Regions from separate parts of the Alteromonas sp. ABH4_452 genome, predicted to be linked through region 2. Evidence: predicted binding sites of a transcription regulator. Region 2 holds the regulator's gene; each other region holds the start of a gene.
The links. Region 2 encodes sigma-54, which starts transcription at its own class of promoters, with help from an activator protein. Its sites were predicted from a motif close to GTTGGCACGNNNNTNGNNT; they were not measured.
Positions count from the first base shown of each region.

Region 1: a site for sigma-54 is predicted at 2,705-2,723, ahead of ACYX4N_RS16495 (flagellar assembly protein T N-terminal domain-containing protein). Genes of this name have one in related genera too.
Region 3: a site for sigma-54 is predicted at 2,055-2,073, ahead of fliE (flagellar hook-basal body complex protein FliE). Genes of this name have one in related genera too.

Region 1 covers NZ_CM149973.1:3,825,371-3,830,966, reverse strand. The annotation lists gene ACYX4N_RS16505 (bifunctional diguanylate cyclase/phosphodiesterase) at 1-595, opposite strand, end outside; gene ACYX4N_RS16500 (transglutaminase-like cysteine peptidase) at 602-1,282, opposite strand; gene ACYX4N_RS16495 (flagellar assembly protein T N-terminal domain-containing protein) at 1,450-2,631, opposite strand; gene ACYX4N_RS16490 (LPP20 family lipoprotein) at 2,976-3,413, shown strand; gene flgN (flagellar export chaperone FlgN) at 3,556-3,987, opposite strand; gene flgM (flagellar biosynthesis anti-sigma factor FlgM) at 4,059-4,388, opposite strand; gene flgA (flagellar basal body P-ring formation chaperone FlgA) at 4,492-5,223, opposite strand; gene ACYX4N_RS16470 (chemotaxis protein CheV) at 5,493-5,596, shown strand, end outside.
Region 2 covers NZ_CM149973.1:4,068,688-4,074,283, forward strand. The annotation lists gene kdsC (3-deoxy-manno-octulosonate-8-phosphatase KdsC) at 1-353, shown strand, start outside; gene lptC (LPS export ABC transporter periplasmic protein LptC) at 350-928, shown strand; gene lptA (lipopolysaccharide transport periplasmic protein LptA) at 897-1,442, shown strand; gene lptB (LPS export ABC transporter ATP-binding protein) at 1,445-2,170, shown strand; gene ACYX4N_RS17460 (RNA polymerase factor sigma-54) at 2,244-3,725, shown strand; gene hpf (ribosome hibernation promoting factor) at 3,756-4,043, shown strand; gene ptsN (PTS IIA-like nitrogen regulatory protein PtsN) at 4,057-4,500, shown strand; gene rapZ (RNase adapter RapZ) at 4,584-5,429, shown strand; gene ACYX4N_RS17480 (HPr family phosphocarrier protein) at 5,429-5,596, shown strand, end outside.
Region 3 covers NZ_CM149973.1:3,768,362-3,773,957, forward strand. The annotation lists gene fliF (flagellar basal-body MS-ring/collar protein FliF) at 1-1,639, opposite strand, end outside; gene fliE (flagellar hook-basal body complex protein FliE) at 1,652-1,987, opposite strand; gene ACYX4N_RS16225 (sigma-54-dependent transcriptional regulator) at 2,231-3,568, opposite strand; gene ACYX4N_RS16230 (sensor histidine kinase) at 3,585-4,724, opposite strand; gene ACYX4N_RS16235 (sigma-54 dependent transcriptional regulator) at 4,861-5,596, opposite strand, start outside.

The DNA.
Region 1 (5,596 bases), 240 kb from region 2:
GAGGCTCTTTTAGCTGGATAAATTGCATTTGCTGAAATGATTCAGCTTGGCGCACAACACCGTCTAAAGGCCTGATAATATAGCGCAGTGCCCAGCCCCCTAAAAAGCCTGAAAATATGCCGACCAGTGATAAACCAAAAATAAGTCGTTTAGTGGCGCGCCACATTGATGCAACGGCAAAGCTGGTATCTGTTTCGACATAAACCGTACCGTATTGACCCCAACCTTCGCTTACTTGGGCGATACCGGGTTTGACTATGGGAGAAAAGTTATCTGAAAACCACTTTGGCGTATTTTCGTCCAACTGCACTTCATGAGTGTATTCAGAAACGATTTCACCGTCAGATTTTTGAAGTACAATGGAAGCGTAGTGACCAATGTCAAATTGTGACATTATGAAGAGATCGAGCGAAACAGGGTCTTTATCAAGCCCACTTAGGGTAAGAGCAAGCATACTCGCGTTGTCTAAGTTTTTTGAATATAGCTGTTCTTCTACGTATTGCTTGGTAGTTATTCCATGAATTGTGACACTACCTACAATTGCAACAAGGACGACGACTACAATGGCTAGCCATAATTCTCTTGTTATTGACATAAACTCCTAAGACCTTCTGCTAATCCCCTCCTGCTTCATGCGCTCAATAACATCACGCCACCTTGATAGTCTGCTGGTAGACGAAGAAACTTGTGCAGTTTTACCCGGCTGCCAAATACCCGAATCATTAAAACTGAATACAGGAATTAAGTCCGTTCGTTGAGAACCTGGCAACACATTAGACACTAAGCTATCTAGCACCAAAGGATCCGATGAAGGGGAATCATAGTATCCCAAAACCATATGTGCTTGCGTTACTCGGCTTCTACCAATTTTCGCTTTTACATAAATTAGGCGAAGTTTAGAACTATCGATACCTAAGTGTAGCAGAGCTACATATTTTGCAATGGCATAATCCTCACAATCTCCGCGAGAATGACCAAAAAGTTCCGAAGGCGTGGCCCAATAGTCTTTTTGTTTGAAAACGATATCGTCGGTAGCGTACTGGATATGCTCGTCAAAGAAAGCGTTTACACCGATAAGCTGCTCTTTAACAGCCTTATTTTCAAGGTCGTGAAGTTTAGTTTCTAGCGCACTGACATGTAAGGCTTTGTCAGCTCCAAAATTATTTTTAACTTCCTGTTCGAGCTTTGGAAACTCGATGACATAGTGATCCCTCAGTTGTTGTCCAGCCAGTAGCAAGGCTACTAATGCTAAGCAGTGCGACGCAAACAGAGAAAGGGTCATATTTTTATTATGTAGGTCATACTAAAGTATAAGAGAGAGTACTTGTCTCTATCTGAAGTTTAAGTATTAGATACTATACGTAGTTATAGGTATAACACGGGTTTGTTGATATTCCAACCCTGTTTCCCCAACGCCAGTGACTTACATTTGATAAAGTGAAAGCTAATTTACTTCTTAACTACAAAATCGTTTTCCTGAATATTCGCAGTAATTCCCGATGTAGCGTTTACTACCACAGACGAATTGCCATATGCACTATCAACAATAAATGTACCGGGGTAGAGCGTATATTGAAGATATTTTCTACCGCGATTATCGACCACCTCTTTGGCCTGATAAAGATATAGTTCATCTTTTTCAGATATGCCATTATCTCGCCCAAGAGATATCGAAATTTTATTGTTCGCAATATTGATAACACGACCCGTTACAGGTTGGCAGGCTGTCGACTCTTTAATATCTTCTATTAATTGGCTTATTGAGCCATCAATCGCCTGACCGTAGCGTGATTGCCAAAAAGTGGACGAAAATTCATCGATGTCTTCAAATCTGTCAAACGTCCACTCTTCATTAGCATTGTAAGAGGAACTGAACAATAGGCCGCCGTTTATTCCGTCATAAACTTGTACAGACATTGCAAAAGCACGGTGTGAAGTGTTGCTTCGCCATGGTGTAAACATGGATGCTTCTTTTTGTGTAACGCTTAAATCATCAATAACCCCGACAATAACGAATTGCGTGTTACTTTGATCTGATAGTGTACGTACGTTTTTGTCGGTATATCGGCTATCAAACTTTGCAGTATGGGGAGCAACGTAAGTAATACTGAGATTGTCTGTCTGTTCTTGCATTGCCTTAGCTAAACGCTGCGTAAACGCCTTATCAAAGTGTGGAATATTTCCTTCAGTCAGTTGTGTTCTGTTTCTTATTCTAAAGTGAGTAGTCGCAAAGTGCTTTTGGTCCTGCTGTGCTGAGCATACTTCCCCTCTAGGAAAGATGTCTGCACGTACACTAACTGTGACTACATCACCGTTATAAGTTTCGCTGACGAGCTCTAACTGCTCGACTTCTCCTGTCGAACGGATCGTCATCTCTTCGTTTTTCAGAAGCCCATTAGTTAGTTTGGCTACACTTTGCACTGACGCTCCAGCAAACAACATAGCTTGTTTTAGCGCATCCTGTGTTGCTGCGCGTTTTGCTGCTTCCTTGTTACCGTTCATTACCACAGCCTGTCCAGTGGCTTCATACCAAACGGCATGGGCTTGCCCAGCGATTAGGCTAAGTAGGCAAACAGCGGCCATTGCTCTGCTTAAACATGCCATTAGCGTTGTTTTGCTTGCTTGTCGCACGTGACACCTCTGTGGTTGTTTAGTTATTGCGATTAAATAATGTCGTAATTAATGCGAGACCTACGCGAGTTCTATGCGAAAAAAGTGCCAATTAAAGTGGGAAGCTATCTTTAAAAGCAAACGGGCGCATATATTGCTTATTTCCTTCGTACCAGGGTATATGACTGCAAACTGTCGTTATGGAATCTGATGTTATTCATAACGCTTTGTTGAAATGTTATTAACCTATAAAGGGCATAAAGGTAAATATTTAGACGTCACTAACTCGTTATTGATGTACAAAGAGGTTTTAAATTATGTGGTTGAATGGACTAAAAAATTCGAGATTACTTTTGCGGTCTTCCATGATTGGCCTGGCAATTTCTTTGAGTGGTTGTGGCATTATTGATAAACACGTTGAATGGGAAACCGTTGAGCCTGAAACTTACCCTGTTTTAAAGGCGGTTGGTTACGCACCGATTTCATCGCAAAAAGGCGAGTCTGACAGTATGAAGCTAATAATGGCGATGAAAGCGTCAAAATTAGATGCATACCGCGAGTTAACCGAGCAGGTGTATGGTCAAAAAATTGAAGGTAGTCAATCTGTATCACGTCTTGTTGTTGACAGTGAAACGTTACGCGCGTCTGTGGAAGGAGTAATAAGAGGCGCCGAGGTCGTTAAGACTTATCCCGTGGGTGAGGATACCTACGTTACGGAGCTTTCTTTAGATATGCAGCAAGTCTACGATATTTATTTGTCGACTGCTAAGCCGCGTCGAGTGAAAGATGTAAAGTATTACTAGGAAGTAAGTTAAAGGCGATTCGCGCTAATTACATTGCAGTGGGATGCTAAAAAATACGCGATAATCGAGTGGGATTAACTGGTGATGTGGTTTATGCACAGCGTAGTTAACGCTTTAGGGCGATACAAGGCTATTTAAAAGCCTATGCACTTACTCCAGAGCCTAAGGCTCCGCCTTTCGGCTTCCCTTTTTTGTCGTAAGTAAGTGATTCTTTTGCTCGAACTTCCATCATCAAATTCCGCAAATGTGTGAGGCGTAGCTGTCCTTGCTCTACGGCTTTTTGATTAACCTGTGTTCGATATTTGCAATCTTCCAGAAGCTTCTTGGCGTTAGCCATTAATGCTTCATCGTCTTCCGACATCGCATCTTCGTTAGCAATAGCATCTTCGATACTTGAATCCAGTGATTGAATAGAACCCAGAAGGTCTGTTTTTTCGTCTAACAAATTCGTCAATGATTCGGCGTCACGCGAGCTAATAAGCTGCAGTTCTTTTTCAAGCAGCGACGCAAGTGAAGTCATTTGCTCCACTTGACGTGATAATGCTTGTGTTAACTGGCTTACTTGTTCTGTCACTATACTTGTCTCATTGAACGTGTCTGATAAATTCTAACTAGTTATTTGACACCAGATTATTTAGTGCCGAATTATTTAGTACCAAAAATCTCGGATTCTAGCTTTGAGATTTTATTAGCAAGCACTTCAGGATTAACCTTGTACTCACCACTTTGAATCGCTTTTTTAAGGCGATCAACTTTTTCCTGATTCACAGGAGCCTCAGTCCCTTTTTTCTGGACTTGATTCAGCTGCTGAGCAGATTGCGTCAATGAAACCGAATCTTGTCTCGGCGCTGCGGCCGTTTGTGCCGATTGCGCTGAAGCTTGTTGTTGAGATTGCTGCGTCTGGTTCTGCTGCGCTACTTTCCCATTATCAACGGGCGTTTTAGGTAACCCATTGTTTATATTGTTAATTGCCATATCTAGTCCTCACTACTCTCTTGCCTCTGTAATATATATCGGCCTTTAGACTAATATCTTTAGCTAAATTGAGAACAAAATAGTAGATATTTTACACTTACCTTTATAAGTGTATCACGACTTCTTCAGGGCTTGCGACTCTGGCAATAATGGCCTTTTGGCTACTGGCATTGATAACCTTTATATTATCGCCAACCACACCATCTTGCTGCGCTATTCCAGCAGTCTTAACTTCCATTCCCGCAACCTCGGCAGTAATAGTTATTCTATCGCCTTTGCACACAAAGCATAGCATATTAGACTGTATTGCTTGTCCATCGGTAATGCGGCGTTTCATTCTAGCGCCAATTAACGATTCTAAATCGGTAAACGCGGTATAGCGTAAACGTCTCACATCTACTTTTGCCTTCGTTAAATTTGATGAGGTTAATACCGTTCCAGGGCTAATTGCGCCCTGAGTCACCACAATTTCTTTAGTTCGCGTCACTTGGCCGCTGGTAAACAAATACCACTCGTTATTTTTACAGCTTACACGAACAGATATGTAGGATTGGCTCAACGCTTCCTGTGAAGCATTATATTGGAAACCGGTTGGACAGTCTGGGATATTTATCCGATCGTCTATCTTCACAATATCCACATCAATGTTAGTATCCTGCGCATTATCAGTAAGTTGATTTATCAAATACTGCTTGGCACCGCTTTCAACTTGTTCATGATTGGACGCCGCAGCATAGCAGTGCCTACTTAGTGAGCCGATTAGCAAACCAACTACTAAGCAGGTGAACGAGCGAGAGAATCTGGTACGCATTTTTTCGTTTATCTTTTTCATCATGACATTTCGTGTTCAGTTTGCGATTAATTGACTATGCTTAGTGAAATCTATGTTTGTAAACAGCGGGTTTAACAACAATAGTTAGTTCAAGGTGTAAAAGTACACGCTTCAACATGACATGATTCAATAGGCAGTATTAAAACGTTAGTGAAGCTTGATTAAACCTTCAGTGTCATTTTTCTGTCGTTTGACCTGCAAAAATTTAGTGATATTGTCTATTCTTATCATAAGAGGCAATGATCATGCCCAGTATTACTTAGAGGTGACCTATGTCGGGTATTTTAGATTCGGTAAACCAGCGAACGCAGCTTGTTGGGCAGAACCGCTTAGAGTTGTTGCTGTTTAGACTGAACGGCCGTCAGCGGTTTGGGAT
Region 2 (5,596 bases):
TCGCCGTGATAACAGGGCGTCGCTCAGCAATTGTAGAAAACAGAATGAAGGCGCTAAACGTAGCACACATTATTCAGGGTGAAGAAAACAAAGCTGACGCCCTCGGCGAATTAATGAAAAGCCTAGGGTTGAACTCAAGCGAAGTTGCCGCCGTAGGAGACGATATGCCCGATACAGGTATGTATCAGCAGGTAGCGGTAAAAATTGCGGTTGCCGATGCTCACCCTTTTGTTGCAAAGCAAGCGAACTGGATCACCACACTTCCGGGTGGATTTGGCGCAGTTCGAGAAATATCGGACACCATTTTGCAAGCTAAAGGCGTTGCAAATGATATTTTCGGAGCTAGTGTATGAGCCAGTTTGGCTTCAATCGCTTAGGTTTAAGTATATCGGCGCTATTTATCTTAGCTATGCTTATGTACATCCCAACGTGGATGGAAGAGCAGCCTGAAACTCAAGGTAGTAGCGAAAATGATGCGCTCAAGCCTGCCTACAAGGCCAAAAACTTAACAACAACCTTGTACAACCAAGACGGTGAGTTAAATCACAAAGTCTTTGCAGAGTCGATGGAGCATTACGACCAATTAGGCTTTGTTTTATTCCAACAACCTAAATATACCCTTTATACAGAAAGCGCTTCATCACCTTGGGTTGTTACTGCGCAGGAAGGAACGCTTTATAACAATGAATTAATTCAGCTTGAAGATAGCGTTGTTATTGAAAATCAAACCAGCGATGATTTTGTCAAAAGTTTATCCACGGAATACATCCAGATAAATTTAGACACGAAACAAATGACATCTGATCAACCCGTTGAGATACTGGGTACGCAATATCTTATTTTAAGCAATGGGTTTAACGCGAATTTACGCACACAAGAATACGAGCTTTTAGATCATGTACAAACGACTTATTCCCCTAGCAACTAGCCTTCTACTTGCCATCGCTAGCGGTGCGGTAATAGCCAGTGAAGAAGATTTTTCACAACCCATTAAGATAGGGTCAAACACCCAATTTATTGATGGTAAAAACAAAACCGCGCTGTACAAGGAAGATGTACTTATTACCCAAGGTTCACTCCTAATCGAAGCTGATGAAGTAGAAGTAATAGCTACAGATGGCAGCGGCCGTGAAATATTTATCGCCCGTGGCAACCCTGCTAGCTATTCTCAATCACTAGAAGACGGTACACCGGTATCAGCGAAAGCCAATGAAATTCGCTATGAAGTAATTAATCGCACTATTTCTCTGGCGGGTAATGCTGAGCTACAGCAAGATACCAGTAAAGTGCAAGGTGATAAGATTACGTTCGATATGATTACGGAACAATTGCTTGCAACGGGTGGTGCCGGTGAAGATGGTGAAGGTCGTGTAACCACAGTATTTACTCCTGACACCATTCGTAAAACATCGTCTAAGAAAGACAACGAGGACAATGAATAGCAATGGCAACTTTGAGCGCTAAAAACCTTGCTAAATCGTATAAATCGCGACAGGTTGTTCGCGATGTAAGCCTTTCAGTGTCTACCGGTCAAATTGTTGGTCTTCTCGGCCCTAACGGCGCTGGTAAGACCACCACTTTTTACATGATTGTAGGCTTAGTCAACTTAGACAAAGGCAAGATCGAAATTGATGATAATGAGCTTACTCACCAGCCAATGCATGAGCGCGCACGCCGCGGTATAGGCTACCTCCCGCAAGAGGCATCAATATTTAGAAAGCTTACGGTACATGAAAATATCATGGCCATTTTGCAAACCCGTAAAGATTTAAATTCACAGCAGCAAGAAGAAGAAGCAGATGCCCTACTTGATGAATTTAATATCAACCATATACGTAATAGTACGGGCATGAGCTTGTCAGGGGGAGAACGGCGTCGCGTAGAGATTGCTCGAGCTCTGGCAGCAAAACCACAATTTATTTTGTTAGACGAACCATTTGCCGGTGTTGATCCAATATCAGTTAATGATATAAAGAAGATAATACAGCATCTGCGAGATAGGGGTATTGGTATCCTTATCACGGACCATAACGTACGCGAAACATTGGATGTTTGCGAAAAAGCGTACATTGTGAGTCATGGCGAGCTTATTGCGCAAGGAACTGCGGAACAGGTTTTAAGTAATCAAAAAGTAAGGGACGTATACCTAGGCGAACAATTCAGGCTATAGTTAGTGTAACCGAATTGTCATTTTTCAGTTTCGCTCTGGTATATTTAATTTAGAGCATTTAAATAAGACGTAGATGAAACCATCTTTACAGCTAAAATTTAGCCAACAACTTACCATGACACCTCAGCTTCAGCAGGCTATTAAACTGCTGCAGCTTTCTACGCTTGATCTCCAGCAAGAGATACAAGAAGCCCTCGATTCTAATCCGCTTTTAGAAGTGGAAGAAGGTAACGACGAGCCACAAGTAGAAAAGAATAATGTCGATAGTGACGATAGCGCTGCTGAAGCGACCGCTTCTGCATCAAGCGATACGCTAGAAGCAGGAGATGCACTGGAGAAGAATGATCTTCCCGATGAGCTACCTATCGACAGTACCTGGGATGAGTATTATTCGGCTTCTTCCGCGCCTGCACCTGGCCCATCTAATGATGATGAACAAATCTTCCAAGGTGAGACCACAGAAGACATCCAAGAACATCTTCTTTGGCAAATGCGCCTCACTCATTTTTCAGATACTGACCGCGCTATCGCTACAGCAATCATCGACTCAATTGACGAATCAGGTTATTTAACCGTTACTCTTGACGACATCTTAGAAGCGGTCAACGACGATGATCTAGAAGAGCCTATCGAAATGGACGAAATAGAGTGTGTGCTTAAGCGCATTCAAATGTTCGACCCCATTGGTTCAGGTTCTCGTACACCTCAAGAGTGTCTTATGGTGCAATTGCGCCAGTTTTCAGAAGACACACCGTGGCTTGCTGAAGCGAAGCAGCTTATTGAGGAATATTCAGACTTACTGAGCAGTAAAGACTACCGCACGCTAATGCGTAAGAGCCGATTGAAAGAAGATCAGCTGCGCGAAGCAATGCGTTTACTTCAAACCTTGAATCCTCGCCCAGGTAGTGCTTTAGTTACTAAAGAGCCTGAGTACGTTATTCCTGATGTCTCAGTAACCAAGAAAAATGGCCGTTGGGTGGTTGAGCTGAACCCCGACAGTCTGCCTAAATTAAGCGTAAACCAACAGTACGCAGCGATGAGTCGTCGTGCCAAGAACAGCAGCGATTCACAATTCATCCGCTCACACATGCAAGAGGCCAAGTGGTTCATAAAGAGCCTTGAATCTCGCAACGATACCTTAATGAAGGTTGCAAATTGCATTGTGCAGCAGCAAATGGGCTTTTTTGAGCACGGCCCGGAAATGATGAAACCAATGGTGCTAAATGATGTCGCAGAAATGGTAGATATGCACGAATCGACTATTTCGCGTGTAACAACGCAGAAGTATATGCATACGCCCCGTGGCATCTTCGAATTGAAGTATTTCTTCTCAAGCCACGTAGCAACAGAGTCAGGTGGTGAGTGTTCATCTACAGCGATTCGTGCATTGATCAAGAAGTTAGTGGCTGCGGAAAATCCTAGCAAGCCGCTAAGTGATAGCAAGATTGCTTCATTGTTGGCCGAGCAAGGCATAAAAGTCGCTCGGCGAACAATAGCAAAATACCGGGAATCATTGTCGATCCCGCCGTCGAACCAACGCAAAAGCCTTATTTAAACGGGCTTAATAATATAAGGAAGACGAAATATGCAAATCAACCTTACTGGTCATCATGTCGAAATCACCGACTCTTTGCGTAATTATGTCGATACGAAGTTCAGCAAACTTGAACGTCACTTTGATCACATTTCTAATGTGCATGTCATCCTGAACGTTGAAAAATTAAATCAAAAAGCTGAAGCGACTGTTCATTTAAGTGGCGCTGAAGTATTCGCATCCTCAGAAAATACCGACATGTATGCGGCGATTGACAGCATGGTTGATAAACTCGACCGGCAGGTAATCAAGCATAAGGAAAAACTGAAAAAACATTAGTAGTTAATTGAGCATGGATATACAAGCCATCGTAAGTCTGGACCGCACCGAGTGTGCGGTTCAGTGTAATAGTAAAAAGCGAATTCTTGAGATCATCGCTGATATCGCTGCCAAGCATAACGACAACATCGACCAGGCAACGGTTCTAAATAGCTTGATGGCTCGAGAACGTATGGGTAGCACGGGTATTGGTAACGGGATAGCACTGCCTCACGGTCGCTTGGCCGGCCTTGAGAAGGTAATAGCAATCGTTGTAACAAGTACACCAGCTATCAACTTTGATGCCCTAGACGAAAAGCCCGTAGACATATTCTTTGCTCTTCTCGTTCCCGAAGAGCAAACCGAAGGACACCTTCAGACACTGGCTACCGTAGCCGGTAAGCTAAGCGACAAAGAAACGATTAAAACAATACGTCGTGCAACAACCAGCGACGAAATTATTTCTGCATTAAGTTAAACAAAAAGTGCCTACACCTCATAGGTAGGCGCTTTATTCGACAACTCGTATGTGATGAAACCAGAATATAAGGGAGAGTTTAGGTGAAGCTGATCATAATCAGTGGTCGTTCGGGGTCTGGTAAGTCTGTCGCACTTCGCGCATTGGAAGACTTAGGTTATTACTGTGTTGATAATATCCCAGTAAATTTGCTTCCCACCCTCACCCATACTGTTGTTGATGAATACGATCAAGTTGCGGTAAGTATTGACGTTAGGAACCTACCCAAAAACCCTGACGACTTGGTAGAGATTCTAGACTACCTGCCTTCTTCTTGGTCGATGACTATAGTGTACATTGACGCAAGCGATGACGTTCTGGTTAAGCGTTTTAGCGAAACTCGCCGTCTTCACCCTTTAGCTAAGCTAAATAAGTCTCTATCGGAGGCTATTAGGGCGGAGTCTGCGCTTCTTGCGCCAATTACTGAACGCGCCGATTTATACCTAGATACAGACAAGCTAACAATACATCAACTCGCCGAATTGATCCGTGAACGTATATTGGGTAAGAAAAGTTCACGCCTTGTTCTTGTCTTTGAGTCGTTTGGCTTTAAACACGGCATACCTAAAGATGCTGACTACGTTTTTGACGCGCGTTTTTTACCTAACCCGCATTGGGAGCCAGACCTTAAACACTTAACTGGGTTAGATGCCCCCGTGGAAGTATTTTTAGGCTCACAACCCGTAGTAACCAAATTTATTTGGCAGATTCAAAACTTGATGACCACATGGCTTCCCCATTTAGAACGCAACAATAGAAGCTATGTGACTGTGGCTATCGGTTGCACTGGCGGCCAACACCGCTCAGTCTATATTGCCCAAACCTTGTCGAAAACGTTCAGCGAAATACACCCTGATGTTCAAATTCGTCACAGAGAGTTGAACCAGTAATGACTATTCAAAAAACGCTTACAATCGTCAATAAACTAGGCTTACACGCCAGAGCAGCCACGCAATTGGTTAAGCTTGCTAATCAGTTTCATGCCAAAATCATTTTGAAAAAAGGCGATAAAGAAGCCGATGCAAGCAGCGTCTTAGGCTTGATGATGCTGGAAAGT
Region 3 (5,596 bases), 300 kb from region 2:
TGGCCACTAGGGCACGTACGGCTTTAAGTACATCTTCGTCTTTGTGCAAGTCAGGTAGCATAAGTGAGCCATCTGGCGCAAAGCCTACCTGTCCTTCGTCAAAGTCAGACGTTAACATGCTAATTGTGTCATCGCCTAAGTCTAAACCTTCATCAGCATCAAATTCATCTGCCTCGTTAGACTCATCTGGGTTGATAAGACGACGCAGCATAGGTCGAATCACAAAGATGATAAGTACTATTATAACCAAGCCACCAACAACTAGCTTAAGAATTGGCAGAAAACCAGGCTGTTCCCACAAAGGCGCATCTTCAATTTCGCCTGCATCCATACGAGTAAAGGGTACACTAACCACTTCTAGCGAATCGCCGCGGGTAACGTCAAAGCCAATACCGCCCTGCAATAGTCTGCGAATATTAAGAATTTCTTCTTGTTTACGTGGCGTTGGCGTCATAGCGCCGTCTTCGCCTGCAACTTGAGTATAGTCCACTGCCACCGACACACTCAGTCTGCGGATTACACCTGTCTGCTTTTTGGTATGACTAATGGTGGTATCAAGCTCGTAGTTGCGCGTTGATTCTTTTGCCGTGCGCCCTGGCATGGTTTGTTGACTGCCGCCCACAGCATTTTCTGGAATATTAGAATCAAGCGGAGGCTGATTTGATAATGCGCCAGGAATACCACCAACGCCGCCACCCACGCTGTTCTCTTCGACGATCATTTCACTGCGAACCGCAGGCAAGTCCGGGTTGTAGCTACGCTGGGTTTGCTCCATCGCCGTGAAGTCCATTGTAACGTCAGCTTGCGCCGTGTAGTTACCTATGCCCAAAACTGGAATTAGTATAGCGTCAATTTTTTCAAGATACTCTTGCTCACGCTGACGTTCAATTTCGTACTCTTTTCTTGCACGAGCACTCATTGAATCTTGCGAGCCTGAGTTAAGCAGGCGACCATTGCTGTCTGTTACCGTTACCTTAGACGGCTCCATGTTTTGTACGGCAGAAGCCACGATATCAACGACCGCATCAACCTCTTCACCAGCAATGACGGCACCGCGCTTAGCCGTTAGCACAACGGTTGCCGACGCTTTCTTCTCTCTTCGAGCAAAAACGTTCTCTTTTGGCATAGCTAAAAGAACACGTGCTTTTTGAATACTTGCGATATCTTCAATGGTCGAGGCAATCTGCTGTTCACGAGCGTGTTTTAAACGCTCCATTTCAACACGCTGACTTACACCAAAACCCATATCCTGCATAATGATATCGGTACCGGCATCAGAGGCCTTAGTTAACCCTTGGCGGGTCATGCCTAAACGGATGTTTTGGAATTCGTCACTTCTTACATAAACAGTATTGCCTTCAAGCTTATAATCGATTTGATTCGCATCCATATAATCTAGGGTTTCGATAAGCTCTTGGGTTTCCATTTTCGCAAGGGGGCGATAATCAGGTTCTTGCGACCAAATAAGAATAAAGATTGCGATGGCAACGCAGATGACCAAAACAACCACAAGGGCCATTTGGCGCATCATATCTGCGCTACCCAACGTATCCATGAAACCAGATTTATTCTCTGGCTCATTGTCCGTTGTTTGATTTTGATCAGGAACCGTAAGGTTTGTACCTGTTGCTTCAGCCATAACCTACTCCACCTAGACCGGCATGTTCATTATTGTTTTATAGGCTTCAAGTACTTTGTTACGTACCTGAACAGTCGCTTCAAACGCAATGCCTGCCTTTTCTTTTGTCAACATGACTTGGGCTAAACTTAGGCTTGGGTCGCCCATTTCAAAGCGCTGTTGAGCATCTTTTGACTCAAGCTGCATACCGTTTACACCATCTACCGCGTTCTTAAGCATGGTCGAGAATTCGCTTGCCGAGCTATTAACTTCACTAAGCAGCTGTTGCTGAGGCTCGTTAACTTGAAGACGAGTTTGCCCAATCATGTTCTGCATTTCTTGATACAAACTATTGGCTTTAACGTCCATAACCACTCCTAGCGTTTCTTTGAAAACCGCCTGAACACCGGCGAATACATAATCTATAAGAATGATTTAGCAAGGGTCTTGCCAACTTTAAAAAACGTTAAATTTCAATATGATAAAAACTAAATGAGAGGGTAAGCCAAATTTATGGCGTTTGATTTGAAGGGAGTAACAGAAAACCGCCGCCTTCTTTACTTCAGAGGCGACGGATAACGGGGATGAAACGAGAGATTCAAAACAGCAGTACTATGCTGGTACTTCAATACCATCTTCACGCATACGCGCTAGTTTATAACGAAGGGTACGAGGGCTTATACCTAGCTTTTCTGCTACGTCTTTGCGCTTACCATTACAAGATACCAAGGTATCAAGAATAATTTGGTGCTCCTGATAACGAAGCTCTGAGCCCAATCTGTTGTCTTCAACCGGCTCTTGTGCAACTTCAAGCGGGGCCGACATGTCTTCGTCAATCATTAGATCGCCGGCATCTATTTCATTGTTTTCGCATAAAATTAGCGCTCTCTGAACCACGTTCTCTAACTCTCGAACGTTTCCTGGCCAGCTATATTGTGACAATTTATTGCGCGCAGCAGCACTTAATCTGATAGTACCCAAGCCCTGTGAACTGGCGTGACGCTGAACAAGATGCTCGGCAAGTGGCACAATGTCTCCTGGGCGTTCCGATAGCGGGCGCCATTCAATAGGAAATACGTTTAAGCGGTAGTATAAGTCTTCTCTGAATTCGCCAGCATCCACTGCTTTTCTTAAATCTCGGTTACTCGTAGCAATAACTCGCACATTAAGTTTAACGGTTTTTCGTCCGCCAAGGCGCTCTACTTCACGCTCTTGTAACACGCGCAGTAATTTAGCCTGCAGTGCCAAATCCATCTCAGTTATTTCATCAAGTAACAGGGTGCCGTCTTGGGCTTGTTCGAACTTACCCGGACAGGCCTGAATAGCACCAGTAAAAGCCCCTTTCTCGTAACCAAACAAAGTCGCTTCCAACATGTTTTCTGGAATAGCAGCACAGTTGATGGCAACAAAAGGCGCATCGCTTCGCGGTGACTGGTCGTGAATATAGCGAGACAGCACTTCTTTACCCGACCCGCTTGGACCCATCACCATAACGGTAGCTTCAGACTTCGCAACTTTCCGCGAAAGCTCAAGTAGCTTCAAACTTGAAGGGTCGGCTACGATTGGCGTACGTGACTCAATTTTTTGTGCAGGCGCGTAGCGCCCCACTAAGTTAAGCAATACTTCTGGCGCAAAAGGCTTTGAAAGGTAGTCCGTTGCGCCATCGCGCATCGCCTGAACCGCATCATCAATGGTGGCGTAGGCCGTCATTAACAGCACAGGCATATTAGGATATTTAGCTTTAATGCTTTTTAGCAGCGTTAAGCCACTCATTTCGCCCATTTGTATATCACTAACCACTAGGTCTACATTCTGAGACGACAGCATCATTAACGCTTCTTCTGCACAATCAGCGGCAATCACGTTGTAGTTACCTAATAACAGGGTGTCTAGGAGCGCCTCGCGTAAACCCGCGTCATCTTCAACAATTAGTATGGTAGTTTTAGACATTATTCTCTCCTATGACTTACGCGACATGAGTCAATGTTTGTGAGGTTTTAGCATTCGCTGAGCACGATAATGACACGCTAAAGCATGCCCCGCCCTCGGGTACGTCAATTACATTGAGTGCGCCGCTATGCGCACTTACCACCGACTTCACCACAGCAAGGCCCAAACCGGTACCGTGAGTTTTAGTTGTAAAAAAGGGTTCAAAGATTTTGGTTTTTAACCGTTCTGGTACACCTGGTCCTTTATCAATAACTGAAACATGTAAACGCTGATCGCTTACCGATGCCTGGACATGTACACACTCACCTTTCGGGGTGACTTGGCTTGCATTATGTATGAGATTTAACAATGCACCCTGAAGAGCAGTTAAATTCCCAGTTACTGCTGCGTCTTGCTCAAAACCTGAAAACGTTAGCTTTTGCTGCGCTTGAGCTGTCATGCTTTGTGCATTCCCCTCAATGGCACCGAATAATTCAGCGAGACTAATTTTGCTTACCACTTGCTCTTCGCCAGATTTAGCAAAAAGCAGCATGTCATTAACCTGGCTTTCCAGCTCTTTAAGCCTGTCTGTTAGTTTGTTCGCAAATTGTGTTTGTGCTTCTTCCCCTAACCCTTTACGCGTTAAGTTTGACGCATAAAGCATGGCTGCAGAAAGTGGAGTTCTGATTTGATGGGCCAGGGATGCCACCATTTTTCCAAGAGAAGACAACCGCTGCATGTGGCTGACCCGCGCTTGCAGCTGACGGGTTTCAGTTAGGTCTGTGATAACAATTAGCTGACCTGGCTCGTTGTCTAGTGGGGTAATTGAAAGCTTCACTCGTCTACCATCAACCAGCGATACTTCATGACCATCGTCTGCGCGAGGCTTGAAAGAGCGAGTAATAATACTGCGCCACACTTCCTCTTCCAGCGGTTCGCCTAACAATGCTTTTGCCTGCTCGTTGGCTTGGCGAACAATGCCCTTTCCATCAATAACAATAACACCCGCTGGCATCACTTGAAGTAAATGTTCGAGCCGACTCGCCTGCAATCTCAGTGATTCAATATCATCATTTTGTGACGTTTGATAATCATCTTGAGATACCGCCGAGCCGCCGTTAAGTGCATAGGCAGATGCGAAATACTCTGTAGATTGTTGTGTGCTGTCGAAAGCCATATTATCCTCGTCAAATTGCAGACGCTGTTTAACTATGACTTAGATAAAGCAGAAGATATGCCAACTTGATATTGGCTTATTTATCAGTAGGATAGATGGTATTTCCAAAGAAAAGCATAACGTCAATTAGCTGACATTACGCTTCTTCAGTACGCTGGATATCGTATTTCCGCATTTTTTCAACGAGCGTGGTTCTGCGCATTCCAAGCTTGTCGGCGGCACGTGCTACCACCCAATCTTGGTTTTCCAGGGCTTGTTTTATGAGATTCACTTCAAGCTCAGAAAGGTACTCTTTGAGGTTAACACCTTCTGCAGGTAACGAGGAGGACACCATACCGTTTAGGCCGTCGTGACTCTGCTCGCTAACGTCTTCTTCTGGCTCTTGCGCTGCAGCCTCGGCAAATAGTTCATTAAAGGCCTCACGCTCAAGCATTTCTTCTGGATAGTCTGGTTCGTAAGCCTGAACATCACCGTACTGATACTTTTCCGGTAAATCAGCAATATCAACAATCTGCCCAGGGTAAAGAATTGTTAATCGCTCAACTAAATTTGAGAGTTCACGAACGTTCCCCGCCCACTCATGCTCCATTAGCGACGCAATGGCTTGCTCGGTAAAACGCACGCTTTCAACGCCATCCCCTTGAATTCGGCTATTCAATTCCTGAAGCAATAAGGGAATATCGTCTTTTCTTTGTCTAAGCGCAGGGCTGTCGATTGGGAAAACGTTGAGTCGGTAGTACAAATCTTCTCGAAACTTGTCTTCGCTGATCATGGTTTCCAAGTTGCGGTGCGTTGCCGCAATTATGCGCACGTTGCATTGAAGGGGCTTATTCCCGCCTACGCGTTCAAACATACGTTCTTGCAACACACGT